Regions from separate parts of the Paenibacillus sp. FSL E2-0201 genome, predicted to be linked through region 3. Evidence: predicted binding sites of a transcription regulator. Region 3 holds the regulator's gene; each other region holds the start of a gene.
The links. Region 3 encodes Rex, which represses fermentation and respiration genes when NADH is low (regulators of the CRP and FNR family bind a similar motif). Its sites were predicted from a motif close to TTGTGAAATATTTCACAA; they were not measured.

Region 1: the regulator Rex is predicted to act here: its motif matches at 1,412-1,429, upstream of NSU15_RS19555 (polymer-forming cytoskeletal protein).
Region 2: the regulator Rex is predicted to act here: its motif matches at 1,390-1,407, upstream of NSU15_RS11890 (DUF1641 domain-containing protein).
Region 4: the regulator Rex is predicted to act here: its motif matches at 2,106-2,123, upstream of NSU15_RS03355 (flavocytochrome c).

What each region holds. Positions count from the first base shown of each region.
Region 1 is NZ_CP150154.1:4,295,305-4,298,504, forward strand. Features, by position in the region: gene NSU15_RS19545 (histidine phosphatase family protein) at 1-290, shown strand, start outside; gene NSU15_RS19550 (hypothetical protein) at 381-626, opposite strand; gene NSU15_RS19555 (polymer-forming cytoskeletal protein) at 803-1,354, opposite strand; gene aroA (3-phosphoshikimate 1-carboxyvinyltransferase) at 1,693-3,057, opposite strand; gene NSU15_RS19565 (Coenzyme F420 hydrogenase/dehydrogenase, beta subunit C-terminal domain) at 3,014-3,200, opposite strand, start outside.
Region 2 is NZ_CP150154.1:2,717,021-2,720,220, reverse strand. Features, by position in the region: gene NSU15_RS11895 (NAD(P)/FAD-dependent oxidoreductase) at 1-775, opposite strand, end outside; gene NSU15_RS11890 (DUF1641 domain-containing protein) at 815-1,258, opposite strand; gene NSU15_RS11885 (DUF2785 domain-containing protein) at 1,466-2,347, opposite strand; gene NSU15_RS11880 (nitroreductase family protein) at 2,571-3,188, shown strand.
Region 3 is NZ_CP150154.1:4,470,091-4,473,290, reverse strand. Features, by position in the region: gene dinG (ATP-dependent DNA helicase DinG) at 1-1,525, shown strand, start outside; gene NSU15_RS20335 (redox-sensing transcriptional repressor Rex) at 1,659-2,309, shown strand; gene NSU15_RS20330 (amidohydrolase) at 2,299-3,200, shown strand, end outside.
Region 4 is NZ_CP150154.1:743,799-746,998, forward strand. Features, by position in the region: gene NSU15_RS03355 (flavocytochrome c) at 214-2,004, opposite strand; gene NSU15_RS03360 (sensor histidine kinase) at 2,277-3,200, shown strand, end outside.

The DNA.
Region 1 (3,200 bases), 170 kb from region 3:
TCAACAGACCTGATCTATATCTCCCTCTAGCTTCAGGGGAAACCTACAGTCAGCTTGAGCAAAGAGTAACGCCGACTATGGAGCATATAATTAACAATAACGAAGGACTTGAGGTGCTTATTGTCACTCATCGGATAACGTTAAAAGTTATAATGGCTCATTTTCTCAATAAATCATTGCAAGAGTTAGGGGAAATGCCGGATATTCTCTCCACAGCCTTATGTAAAGTAACGCTAACTGACCATCATACTACCATTGATCTCTACGGCGATACTTCACATTATCTTTGAAAAAAAGCCCCACGAAACGTCCACATTATTAGGTAACTGCAAAAAAAGGTAACTCCGATATAAACGGAATTACCTTTTTAGACTTCAACATTACATCTCTACACTTTTGATTACAAAGCTACGGACCTTCATCCATTTTCCTGAAATGAATTCGTCAATCGTTTTCGTCTTCGGTCTAACACAAAAACGATGCTTGCTCCCTTTATCAAATCCCACCGCTTCAAAAATTAAAGCGTCACCTATTTGCTCCTTAAAGAACACTTGCTTCAATCCCAATCTATTTAACATTTCAAGCTTTACACTCTCAATATACGTACGTGAATATTCCTTAGACATATGTGTTCCTCCTAGTAGTGGTAGTAATATTATAAGATCAATATTAAGAAAATCAACCAAAGATCACATAATCATTATCCACAACCGTCTAAACCGGGATACATCTCATCACCTCAATAAGAAAAAACCAACCCATAGTCGATGGGTTGGCTTCTACGTATGAGATGATTACAAAATTATTTAACTTCTGTTGTTCCAGTCACTTTTCCGTCAATCTTTGCAGATGCTTTCAGATCCTCGCTTGTGAAGTATAGGTTACCGTCAATTGTTGCGGTTTCAGGCAGAGTAAATCCTTTCGCTTCTACATAAACATCGCCTTTAATCGTTCCGCCTTCAACTTTCAAATTTTCACTTTGTACAGTAAACTTTGGTACGGTTAATGTATAACTGGCAGTGATCTTATGATCAGCGTCTTGTGAGTAAAGGGCAATCTTACGATAGATGTCGCCATCAGCGGCTCCTTTATCATGGAATTCTCCAGCTACAACAACCTCTTCAGGAATCGTTACATCATTTAGAATAGCTACAATCCAGTTTCCATCTTTGCTTACAGCTTTAGTAAATGCATCTGCTTGATTCACAATCGAAGCAGTAGTGACTGCATCTGTCTGCTCAGCAGCTGGAGCTGAAGTTGCCGCCGAGTTAGTTGCTTTATCCTCGTTTGCTCCACAACCAGCCAATACCGCTACCGAAACCCCGGCTACCAAAATCATTTTAAATAGTTTCATTTCGATTCCCCCTAATTTTTATTATAAATTAATTATATATTAAAATTCTTAATAATTAAGTGAATGATTTCACAAATTTGTGTCAGTATATAAAGCGATTTCATTGTTCTGTCTCGTCTGGATTAAAATTTGTTTCCATGAGAACACCTCTTCTCGCTGACTTATTTAGGTTCTTAAATCTATTTACCCAAAATATAAAAATCATCACAAGGAAGAGTATGTTCATAGAAAAGTTAACAGTTTATCAACTAGTTAAATGAAATAAAAAAAGCTAGAGCACACACAGCGCTCCGCTCTAGCTTGGTAGCTCCACCTTAGATACGTTGTCTTTAATCTCGTCACTGCAAAATTTCAATCTCAGCAAATTGAGACAGATCATCCAGAAACTCAGGATAAGAAACAGCGATACAACCACAATTCCGAATAATAGAAGGCTCTTCCATACTACTAGCTAGAACGGCGGCAGTCATAGCAATTCGGTGATCACCATAACTATCCACGACTGCAGGCGAAGGACTACGACCACCAAAGATAATAAGTTCATCTTCATCATAAGAAGTCTCGAGTCCAAAGGCTGCTAAAAGCTTGGCAGTTGTCTCCAATCGGTTTGTATCCTTATCCTTCAGCTCCCTACAGTTCCTAATGACGGTAGTCCCCTCAGCGAATGCTGATACTACAGCTAACAATGGAACCTCATCGATCAGACTCTGTACTTTTTCGTTGCCTTCCACATGTACGGAGGTTAGCGTTTTTCCTGTAGTGCAGTAGAGATCCGCTATTGGCTCACCAGATATTAGCTGCCTTTCCCGATGTAGCTTCAGATCCAACCCCATCTCTCGTAGCACGCTGACGAATCCAAACCGAGTTGGATTCACACCTACATCTCTGATCCAAAGTTCCTTTTTACGATCCATACTACGAATCGTAAAAGCTGCTAGCAAAAATGCAGCGGAAGACAAATCGCCTGGAACAATCACATCTTTCGCTGCAAAGTTATAACCACCTCGGATAGAGGTAACGTTATTCTGGATTTCAATATCAATTCCAAAATATTTCATCAATCGTTCCGTGTGATCGCGACTCTGGCACATTTGTCGATAGCTACTTGTTCCATCTGCATAGAGACCCGCAAATAGAAAGGCTGATTTCTCCTGTGCGCTAGCTACTGTTGCCTCGATATTGATAGGGCTCAATGGGAACCTACCGTTAATCACAAGCGGAAGGTAGCCTTCGCTTTCGAGATAGGTGATCGACGCTCCCATTTCTATCAGCGGTTGTGCCACCCAATCCATAGGCCTAGTAGTTAGAAGTCGATTGCCGGCTAGCTCGACTGCAAATGGATGACCTGCCAGAACAGACATGATAAGTCTCGCAGATGTAGCAGTATTCCCGATTTCAAGTCTGGCATCAGGAATTCTTAATGATTGTAGCCCCAATCCATAGACAGTTAATGCATTACCATTCCATGCAAACGTTACACCTAATTGGCGCAAAATAGCGATACAACTCTCAATGTCACGAGATCGCAGTACATTATGAATAACTCCCTTCCCTTCCGCAATGGCGTTCATCATAATTGCCCTCTGAGAAATAGATTTATCCCCAGGAACCGATGCATATTTGAATGAATGCTCGTCCAACTTCGCGCTTACCCTCAAGTCAAATTTTGTTGGCAGTTCGGTTTTGTTCCGTACCAATTCCATTCCTAATCACCTCGTCATCCGAGAGTATTTGCGAATATTTCATATCTCTTCCAGGAGCAAGCGGGATTTTTCGGTCACCTTGCGCAGCGTAGCTACGGTAACGCTGGCGCTTGCGCTCTAAGCCAAGGTTGTTATCGAATGTG
Region 2 (3,200 bases), 1.8 Mb from region 3:
GTACGCCGCCCGTCCATACAAATGTGTTAGCAACAATTTTTTGACCGTCTTTCAAGTCAATTACATTATCTGCTACATTCGTCACAGGTAGACCTGTCAAGAATTGTACACCACGTTTTTCTAAGCTTGCCACTGCGCGTTCGATCAGTGCATCTGGCAATACCGGAAGAATCTTAGGACCTGCTTCAACCAGCATCAGTTTAATTTCTTTAGGATCCACACCATATTTCTTAGTGAGTGTTGGCAACACATCAGCGATTTCACCAACCAGTTCAACACCTGTTAAGCCACCGCCGCCGATTAGAATGCTTGCATCCGCTGGATTTTTAGACTTTGCATATTCACGGATACGTTCGTCAATGTGACGATGAATTCTGTTAGCATCCGCTGCAGATTTCAAGACCATGCTGTATTGCTCAAGACCTGGAATGCCAAAATAAGCTGTTGTGCTTCCAAGACCCACAACCAAAGCATCGTAGGATAATGTCACACCATCAGATAGTGTAATTTGTTTGTTCTCAACAGAAAAAGAATTAACTTTTGCAATTTTCAGGTCGATATCTTTACCTGCAAAAAGCTTAGCTAGCGGCATAGCAACAGCACCTTCTGCAACACTACCTGCTGCAAGACGATGCAATTCTGTAATAATTTGATGAGTAGGATATTGATTAACGACTGTAATTTTAGCTTCGTCTTTCTTTAGGTACTTGCGTACAGTCAAGGCGCTTAGTAAACCACCATAACCTGCTCCTAGAATGACAATATGTTTAGACATGATGTTTCCTCCGTCCTTACGAATGAGATATAAAAAATATTATTTCTGCTGACTGCGTTCGCCGGCAACTTGAAGATAAGCATTTACAAAACGGAAAAGCTTTTGTGCTTGTGGATCTTTCATCATCTTCATTAGACCAAATACACCGATCACATCGCTACTTTCATTCGCACGATCTTGCGCTTCGATCACTGTAGCTGCCATATTCTTCGCAGAATGCACCACAGGTTCAGCAAGCTCTTTAATTGCACTTACCGTATCACTTTTCAAGACTTCATCCGCAGCGACAGTTTGAACAAAGTCATATGACTTTGTGAGCACGCCGACAAGCTCTGTTAATTTTGGCAACTGTTCTACTAAGACAGTTAACGATTCCTGAACTTCAGGCTTCAATAGCTGCTCAAGAACATTCATTTGTTCTTGAGTAACAGCTAATTTTGGTGATTCTTGTTCAGGGGTTGTTTGAGTGATTGTTTCTGACATATCCGAATCTCCTCTGCAAATAAGCTTTGCTGCTTAATAGTAATAAAAAATAATAACTTTTAACGCCATATTTCTATTATAGCACTTATCAAGTTATAAATGTCACAAAGTTTTTGAATTTTTCTAAAGTTTTGTGATTTTTATTACATTAAAATCGATTGATTAAAATTTTCGATATTTTTTATATACGCTTAGGTGATTAAATACTTATTGTGTAAATTCATTTAATTTCATCTCCGACTTCAATAAAGCGTTCACCATATCCTGATTCTTCATTGTTGGAAGCAACCTAAAGTAAAGAGAACGAAGGAAATTCTTTGTATTCACACGAGCAACATACTTGTTGCGACTTCTTGGCCACCCACCACATTGCTCCAAGCTGCTGACCCAGTCGACAATTGACTGCTGCGGAAGTAAATGATGATCTATGATTGTAGCTACAATCGTAGCCATCCGTTCATCTTCTTCATCGCTAAAAATGTACTGATGATTGTTGTAAAGCATTCTTTGGATGACCGCCAGAACCTCTTCCCTGATTGCAGCATCACTCTCCGAGCACAATACCAGTTCATCCAAGGCATCTGCACCATGCGCTGCAGCGTGCGCCCAGCCTTCTTCTTGCATAAATCCTCGTAAATCCTGTTCTTCCTCATAATATCTAATCAGAGCTTCCTTCACATTTGTAAACTCAGCGCTATCTAAAAAAGCCTTTTCCCTATGCCGCTGAAGAATAAGTGCAACGACCAGAACAGAAAACGTTCTTGTGAACACAGCCTGATCCTCTTTGCTGCCAATGTGATAGAACAAATGCTGCTCGTCAAGGAGAATCAAGAGAAGTTCACGAAGCTCTGCATCACTAAACCATTGTTTCTCGTTCGTCCATTTGTAGAAGGTGGAATAGATCAAATTATCTCGCAGCTCCGGCTGTGGATCTCCTATGTACTCAAGCATCAGCTTCACATAATCCCTTAGCTGCTCTCCACTTCTAAGCTCATAATCGTTCTCTTCAATTCTTTGCAGGTCTATGATCAACTGCTCTCTAGTATCGTTCAACATTCCCACCCTTTCATTTATAAAAGCATTTTGCATATCCTAGTATCCTAATTTACATCCTAATATTTTACAACATAGTATTTATTCTTCATACACTCCAAGTACTTAGAAGACTTAAGCTACATGAAGTGAGAATTTAATCATTGACGAAAATAATTAACTGTGCTATTTTGAGTTAGTAACAAATAGTTAGTTTATTTATAAATGTCACTTGTTTATAATTAAAAAGCAAATACATACACATATGGAGGAATAACTCATGAGCACTTTTACAGATTTGATTGAATCCCGTAGGTCTGCGATGAATTTTGTTGAAGGGGTAAAGATCCCTCAGAATGAACTAGAGGAAATGTTCTCTTACGCCAGATTGGCACCATCGGCTTATAATCTTCAACATACAAACTATAAAGTCGTTTCTGATGAGAATTTGAAAGAAGAGATTCGTAAGGCAGCTTACGGTCAATATAAAATACACTCTTCCTCAGCGGTAATTGTGGTGCTCGGAGATAAGAATGCTTATCTGAAGGCTCCAGAAATTTACGGAGGACTCAAAGCTTTAGGGGCGATGAGCCAAGAGGATTATGATGCAGAGATAGAAACAATTAACAATGCTTATTCAGGAAATGATGCTTTTCAAAGAGATGAAGCTATACGGAATGCTTCTCTGTCTGCCATGCACTTCATGCTGATTGCCAAAGATAAAGGCTGGGATACCTGCCCGATGATCGGCTTTGATCCGGAAGCCATTCAATCCACTTTAAATCTACCCGATCATATGGTACCTGTTATGCTGATCACTATCGGCAAAGACAAGAAACATAAAATCAGACCACGCGGCTATCGTAAACCGGTCAATGAATTCGTTGAATTTATCTGAGTATTATAGAAG
Region 3 (3,200 bases):
CTCTAAGCTTTTCGCAGATGTTAAGGCTGGGCACCAGCTACTCCCGGCTTATGAACATCTTGTTATTGATGAGGCCCACCATCTGGAGGACGTGGCTGGCAAGCATTTAGGTATGCATATGAAGCATTTCACGGTGGCTCACACGCTGTCCCGATTATACAAGGATAGTCGTAACGGCCAACTCCCAACGCTTCGTCAAATGCTTCAGTCATCAGGCAGTGAGGAAGCTTCTGAATGGAGCGGAGTTATCGATAGAATCTATCCAGATCTGCTTACTGTAAAAGAAACCTGGGATCTACTTAGTGACAAGCTATTTAGCCTCTTGCCGGAACGTAGCGATGCAGCGGCGGGAGAAGCTGGACAGCTAGTCATGCGGTTACTTCCTACCCGTAAACCGAAAGATTGGGATGAATTGGTTGCTTTGGAGAATACTATGAATCTGACATTGAGCGAAATTATCCGTAAGGGTGATAAAATGCTTAATGAGATGCGTGATCAAGAAGGTCAATCTTCTTCAGATAGTTTAGTAACCGATATTAGCGGCTTATTTAAGGATTTAGCTTCTATACGTGAGCAAGTACGGTTTTTTATGGGATTAAACGACGAGAATGTAGTATATTGGCTGGAGGCGAATGGAAATTATCGCAGCAAATCGCTACAGCTATATGCCGTCCCTGTTGATGTTAGTACCCAGCTTAAAGAGCTGTTCTTCGACAAAAAGAAAAGTATTGTGTTAACTTCGGCGACGCTTTCTGTCGATAAATCGTTCCAGTTTATGATTGATAATCTCGGACTTAATGAAGCTGCGGAAGAGGGGCGTCTAATGACATCTCTCCTTCCTTCTCCCTTTAAGTATCGGGAGCAGGCACTATTAGTAATTCCACGGGATTTCCCTAGTGTGAAGGGCAGTGTGGGTGATGCCCGATTTGTCGATACGCTCGTACAGTCACTAGCAGAAGCGGCTATTACGACACGCGGACGGATGCTTGTTCTGTTTACTTCTTACAAGATGCTGCGCCAAGTTTACGATCCTCTGAAAGAGGCTCTAGCCTCACAAGAAATCACGGTGCTAGGTCAAGGCGTGGAAGGTGGAAGCCGCAGTAAGCTGATTCGACGCTTTCAGGACAGTGCTGCTTCAGTTCTGCTTGGAACTAGCAGCTTCTGGGAGGGAGTAGATATTCCGGGTGAGGCATTGACATGCCTGGCCATCGTGAGGCTTCCATTTCAACCGCCTAATCACCCTCTAGCGGAAGCGAAGTCTGAGTTATTACAAGCCCAGAAGAAGAATCCGTTTATGAAATTGTCGGTGCCTCAGGCAGTTATCCGCTTCAAGCAAGGATTTGGAAGACTGGTACGGACAGCGCAGGATCGGGGTATTGTTATAGTGTATGACACTAGGGTTATCGAATCTCATTATGGGAAGTATTTCCTTTATTCGTTGCCTGGCCCGAAAATGGAACATATGCTTACGGATCAAATGGTTCCTCGTATAGCAGAGTGGTTGGAAGACGGAGGCGTTTCTTAAGAAGGACATCTTCTGTTTAATTAATCACTCCACAATGAAGGGCGGTATAAGAGAATACCGCTCTTCATTGAGACGAGGTACAGAAATTTTAATTGGATTCAAACAGAATAGTACTTAAATTAGGAGGTAAATTATGAAATCGGATAAAATATCAGAAGCCGTTGTTCGCAGACTTCCTGTATACTTACGTTTCTTGAATGATCTCCAGAAACGTGAAATATTAACCGTTTCCTCGCAAGAATTAGGACAAAAACTTGATCTGAATCCCGCTCAAATCCGTAAAGATTTAGCGTATTTTGGAGACTTCGGTAGAAAAGGTATCGGGTATGACGTAACTTATCTTATTGAGAAAATCCGTCATATTTTGAAGCTGGACCAACAGCTGAATGTGGCATTAGTAGGTGCCGGTAACCTTGGACATGCATTATCTAATTATAATGCTTATCTGAAGGATACTATGAAGATTACCGCTATATTTGACTCTTATGCACCTAAGGTAGGGCGGAAAATCAACTCTCTTACGGTTCAACCCATGGAGGAGCTAGGTCAGACAGTTCGTGAGCAAGGCATTCGAATTGGGATTATTACAGTACCTGACTCAGAAGCGCAGAATGTAGCAGATATTCTTATTGAATCTGGCATTGAGGCGATTTTGAATTTTGCACCAGTGATTCTAAAAACACCACCGAATATCCGGGTTCATGCAGCCGATTTTACAACGGATTTGCAAAGCCTTGCTTATTATTTGAAAGACGGAAAGGAAGAAAGCGGAAATGAAGAGTAGTAAAACGATTATCAAAGGCGGGCGTTTTCTTATTCCGGGAACGGATGAGCCTGTTCTTAGTGGATATATGACTATTGAAGATGATTTGATCACTTACATAGGAAAAGAAGAGCCTCTGATGGAAGAAGGTGTGCAAGTTGTTGATGGCAGTCGTCTGTTGTTTATGCCTGGTCTGGTAAACACACACGGCCATGCTGCAATGTCATTGCTTCGTGGTTATGGAGATGATTTGGCGCTTCAAGTGTGGCTTCAGGAAAAAATGTGGCCGATGGAAGAGAAGTTCACCGGAGAAGATGTATACTGGGGAACCTCCTTGTCTGTTCTGGAAATGCTGAAAGGTGGCACTACAACCTTCCTGGATATGTATGATCATATGGATCGAGTAGCTGAGGTGGTCGAATTATCAGGCATCCGTTCCGTATTGATGAGAGGCGTAATCGGTCTTTGTCCAGAGGAAGTACAGAATCACAAGCTTGCGGAAGCGATTTCTTTTGCACGGAACTGGCATGGAAAGGCTGACGGTAGAATTACAACGATGATCTCGCCACACGCTCCATATACTTGCCCACCGGATTTCTTTGTTAAGTTTGTACAGGCGGCGCATGATTTGGATTTACCGATGCATACACATATGTCCGAAACGAATCGCGAAGTGGAGCAGAATGTAGTGGATTACGGCCTGCGGCCTGTAGCGCATTTAGAGAAGCTTGGAATGTTCACACGTCCGTCTATTGTTGCTCATGGCGTTCATTTGAATGATGAAGAGATCGAGATTCTGGCTCGTCATAATGTAGGTGTATCTCATAACCCGGGAAGTAATCTAAAACTGGCTAGTGGAGTTGCTCGTGTTACGGATCTTCTAAAGGCCGGTGTGAAGGTGTCGCTGGGTAC
Region 4 (3,200 bases), 3.1 Mb from region 3:
TACTAACGGAGAACGATAAAAGAGCTGAGAGTTAGACGAGCGTAGCCCCTAGGCTCCACCATAAAAAACCGCCCTGTTCGCAATGTTGCTTACAGGGCGGTTTGCTATGTCATAGAGTGCAGCTTGAAAGTTAGCAGTCAACCTGCACTCAACAAACTATCTTGCACGTTTTTAAGGCTAACTTATTAATAGAGCAGTTACACAAACATAAGATTACTCTGCTACAACTTGTTTGCCTGCAATCCGGCCGAATGTGAAGATATCAGCGATGGCATTACCGCCAAGACGGTTTGCACCATGAATGACCCCTGTTACTTCACCTGCAGCGAACAGCCCAGGGATGACTTCGCCTTTTTCATTCAATACGCGAGTCTTCTCGTCGATCACCAATCCGCCCATTGTATGGTGAACGGATGGTACAGCTTTTTCGATGTAGTAAGGGCCTTTTTCAAGAGATTTCAATCCACCGCGATGTTTGAAATCAAGGTCTTTACCTGTTTTCGCATAATCATTTACTTTATTAATTGTTTCTTTCAAAGTGTTCACGTCAATTTTGAAGAAATCAGCCGCCTCTTCAATCGTATCGGCTTTAAAGAGCAAGCCTTGTTTAACGAGTTGATGGTATTCGTCTTGATGAACTTCGATCGTTTTACCGATATCCTCAATGCCTTGATTCCATAATTGATACGTATATCCGCCTGTTTGGGCAAGGATTGCTTTAGAAATAACGTCACGACGTTCTAATTCCTCAACGAATCGCTTGCCTTCTTGGTTAATCAGAATCGCACCATCGAAACGGGAATCTGCAACCAGGGAAATAACACCTGTCTCAGGATTACAGATTGGATACGTTTGAATATTCTCCATGTTTGTCAGTTTGGCGCCAATCGTTTCTGCCATAACGATACCGTCACCTGTAGATCCTGGTGTATCGGTAGACATATATTTTTCATCCATTTTAGGATTATACTTTTTACGCATCTCTACATTGGATCCAAAACCACCGGTAGCGATGATGACGCCTTTGTTCGCATGGAATGTGATCTTGTCGCCAGTACCCGAAGTCGCAGTTACACCGGTTACTTTGCCGCTTTCGTCCTTGAGCAAGGTTTCAGCTTTCATATTAGTTTTGATCTTGATTCGGTCAGCGTCTGTTTTGGCTTTTAACTTGGTAATTAATTCAGCACCTGTATGACCTACAGGAATCAACGCACGTTTTCTGGAATGGCCTCCAAATTGGAACAGATGATCAGGTAAGAACTCTACCTTGATATCATCGCGCAGCCATTCGGCAGATGCTAGTGCATTGTCGGCAAGAATACGAACCATCTTAGGATCCCCGAGGTTGTCTCCGCCTTTCATCGTATCATCATAGAACAAGTCAGCCGTGTCATCAGTGATGCCAAGAGCACGTTCAACCCAGTTGTCAGGCGCATTCATCTCACCACCGGAGATCAATGTGTTGCCGCCAACAGTTGGCATTTTCTCGAGCAGAACTACATTAGCTCCAGCGCTGTTCGCTTCGATAGCCGCACTAAAACCAGCACCCCCGGCACCGATGACGACAACATCATAGGTTTGCTCGGCTTCTTCTTTATCTTTGCTTCCACTGACTGCAGCGCCAGCGACAAGAGTAAGTCCAGACTTCGTAATTGCATCTTGAATGGCTTCGAGATATCCTTTGCTTGTAGCCGTAGATCCGCTAATGGCATCAACTTTTGCGCTGTTAGTTGACATGACATCTTGCTTGAGCTGCGTATAAACAGGCTCTGCAAGTACTTCGTTTTCCTTGTGCTCTGTTACTTTAATGTCAGTGATCTTGTTATCTAATAAGGAAACTTGTACTTTAATATCGCCATGTTTACCTTGCCCAACTCCTTCAAAGACTTGAACTCCGTTTGCATCTGCAGCCGGTGCTGCCTCTTTACCGCCGCAGGCAGCAAGCGTGAACATAAGACTGAGGACTAGTAGAATAGATAACAGCTTTTTCGTGTGAGTTCGCATAATATCTCCTTCATTCTGTTATGAATTGGTTACATACACTAGGGAGAGGAAGATTTGCTAGGCAAATCATTCATCTCTAGCCTAGACATGAATGTTATTTCATGTGAAAATATGCACAAGACCTATTATAGATTTAGTGCAGCATTATGTATTTGCACAGATTAGCGTTTTTTTGTCTTTTTCGGGCATGTAAGAAACGGATATTGTGAAGGGCTATGATTACAATGAAAACAATTCACTTAAAAATTACGTTAATCGCAGGAGGCTGCTTCTTGCTGCTGTTCGTTGCATTGCTTGTAACAATATATTTTGAGATGAACCATACGGTTGTCCCTTTGAATAAGAACTTAACGCAGCAAGTGGTTACTGCACGCAGTGACCAGATCGATTATTGGTTTAATCAGCGCATCGGTGAGATAGACATGCTTGCTTCTCTAGCTTCGGACCATCATTGGACACGAGATGAATTGCTGCAAGAGATCAATAAGTTCGAGGCGAAAAAGCAAGTAGAGTACGAATCCATACGCGTGGTGGATATTCACGGAGATTCCTGGTCAGCAAGGGATAAGCCTTTTTCGATACTAAACCGACCCTACTATCGAAAACTACTGCTAAATTCAGATTCCAATTATGTGGTGAGCAATCCGATCGTATCCAAAGCGAATGCAGCTGAAATCGTCGTCATTCTGTATCGCGTGAATCCATCGGTGAATGATGAGGTAGCTTATATTGCCGCAGCCGTCTCCGTCAAGAAGATGAAGGAGATTGCTCAAGATGTAATGCTATATGACCAGTCAGGCCAGCTTATCATCGATTGCAGAGAGCTGGGTGAAGGAGATGGAGCGGATGATGCAGCAGATAAGAAGAACATAAGTGTATTTGAGGCTCCAATTCAAAATGTGGAAGGCTGGAAGCTAGTACTCGAAGTACCGAATTCAAGTCTATCGCTAGCGGTGATCAAAACCCAGCGGACTGCATTGCTGGTAGGCGTTCTTATCGGTAGTGCGTTTATCGTCTTTCTGATGCTGCTTGCTTCTTCCATTATTCGTCCAATTCAGTCACTTCGCCAGGTAATGGAAAATGTGCAGAACGGCAACCAAACCATACGAGCAGATGTTACGCGCTCGGATGAGATCGGCGATCTTGGGCGAAGCTTCAATGACATGCTTGTTCAGTTATACGCTGTGGAGCAGGAC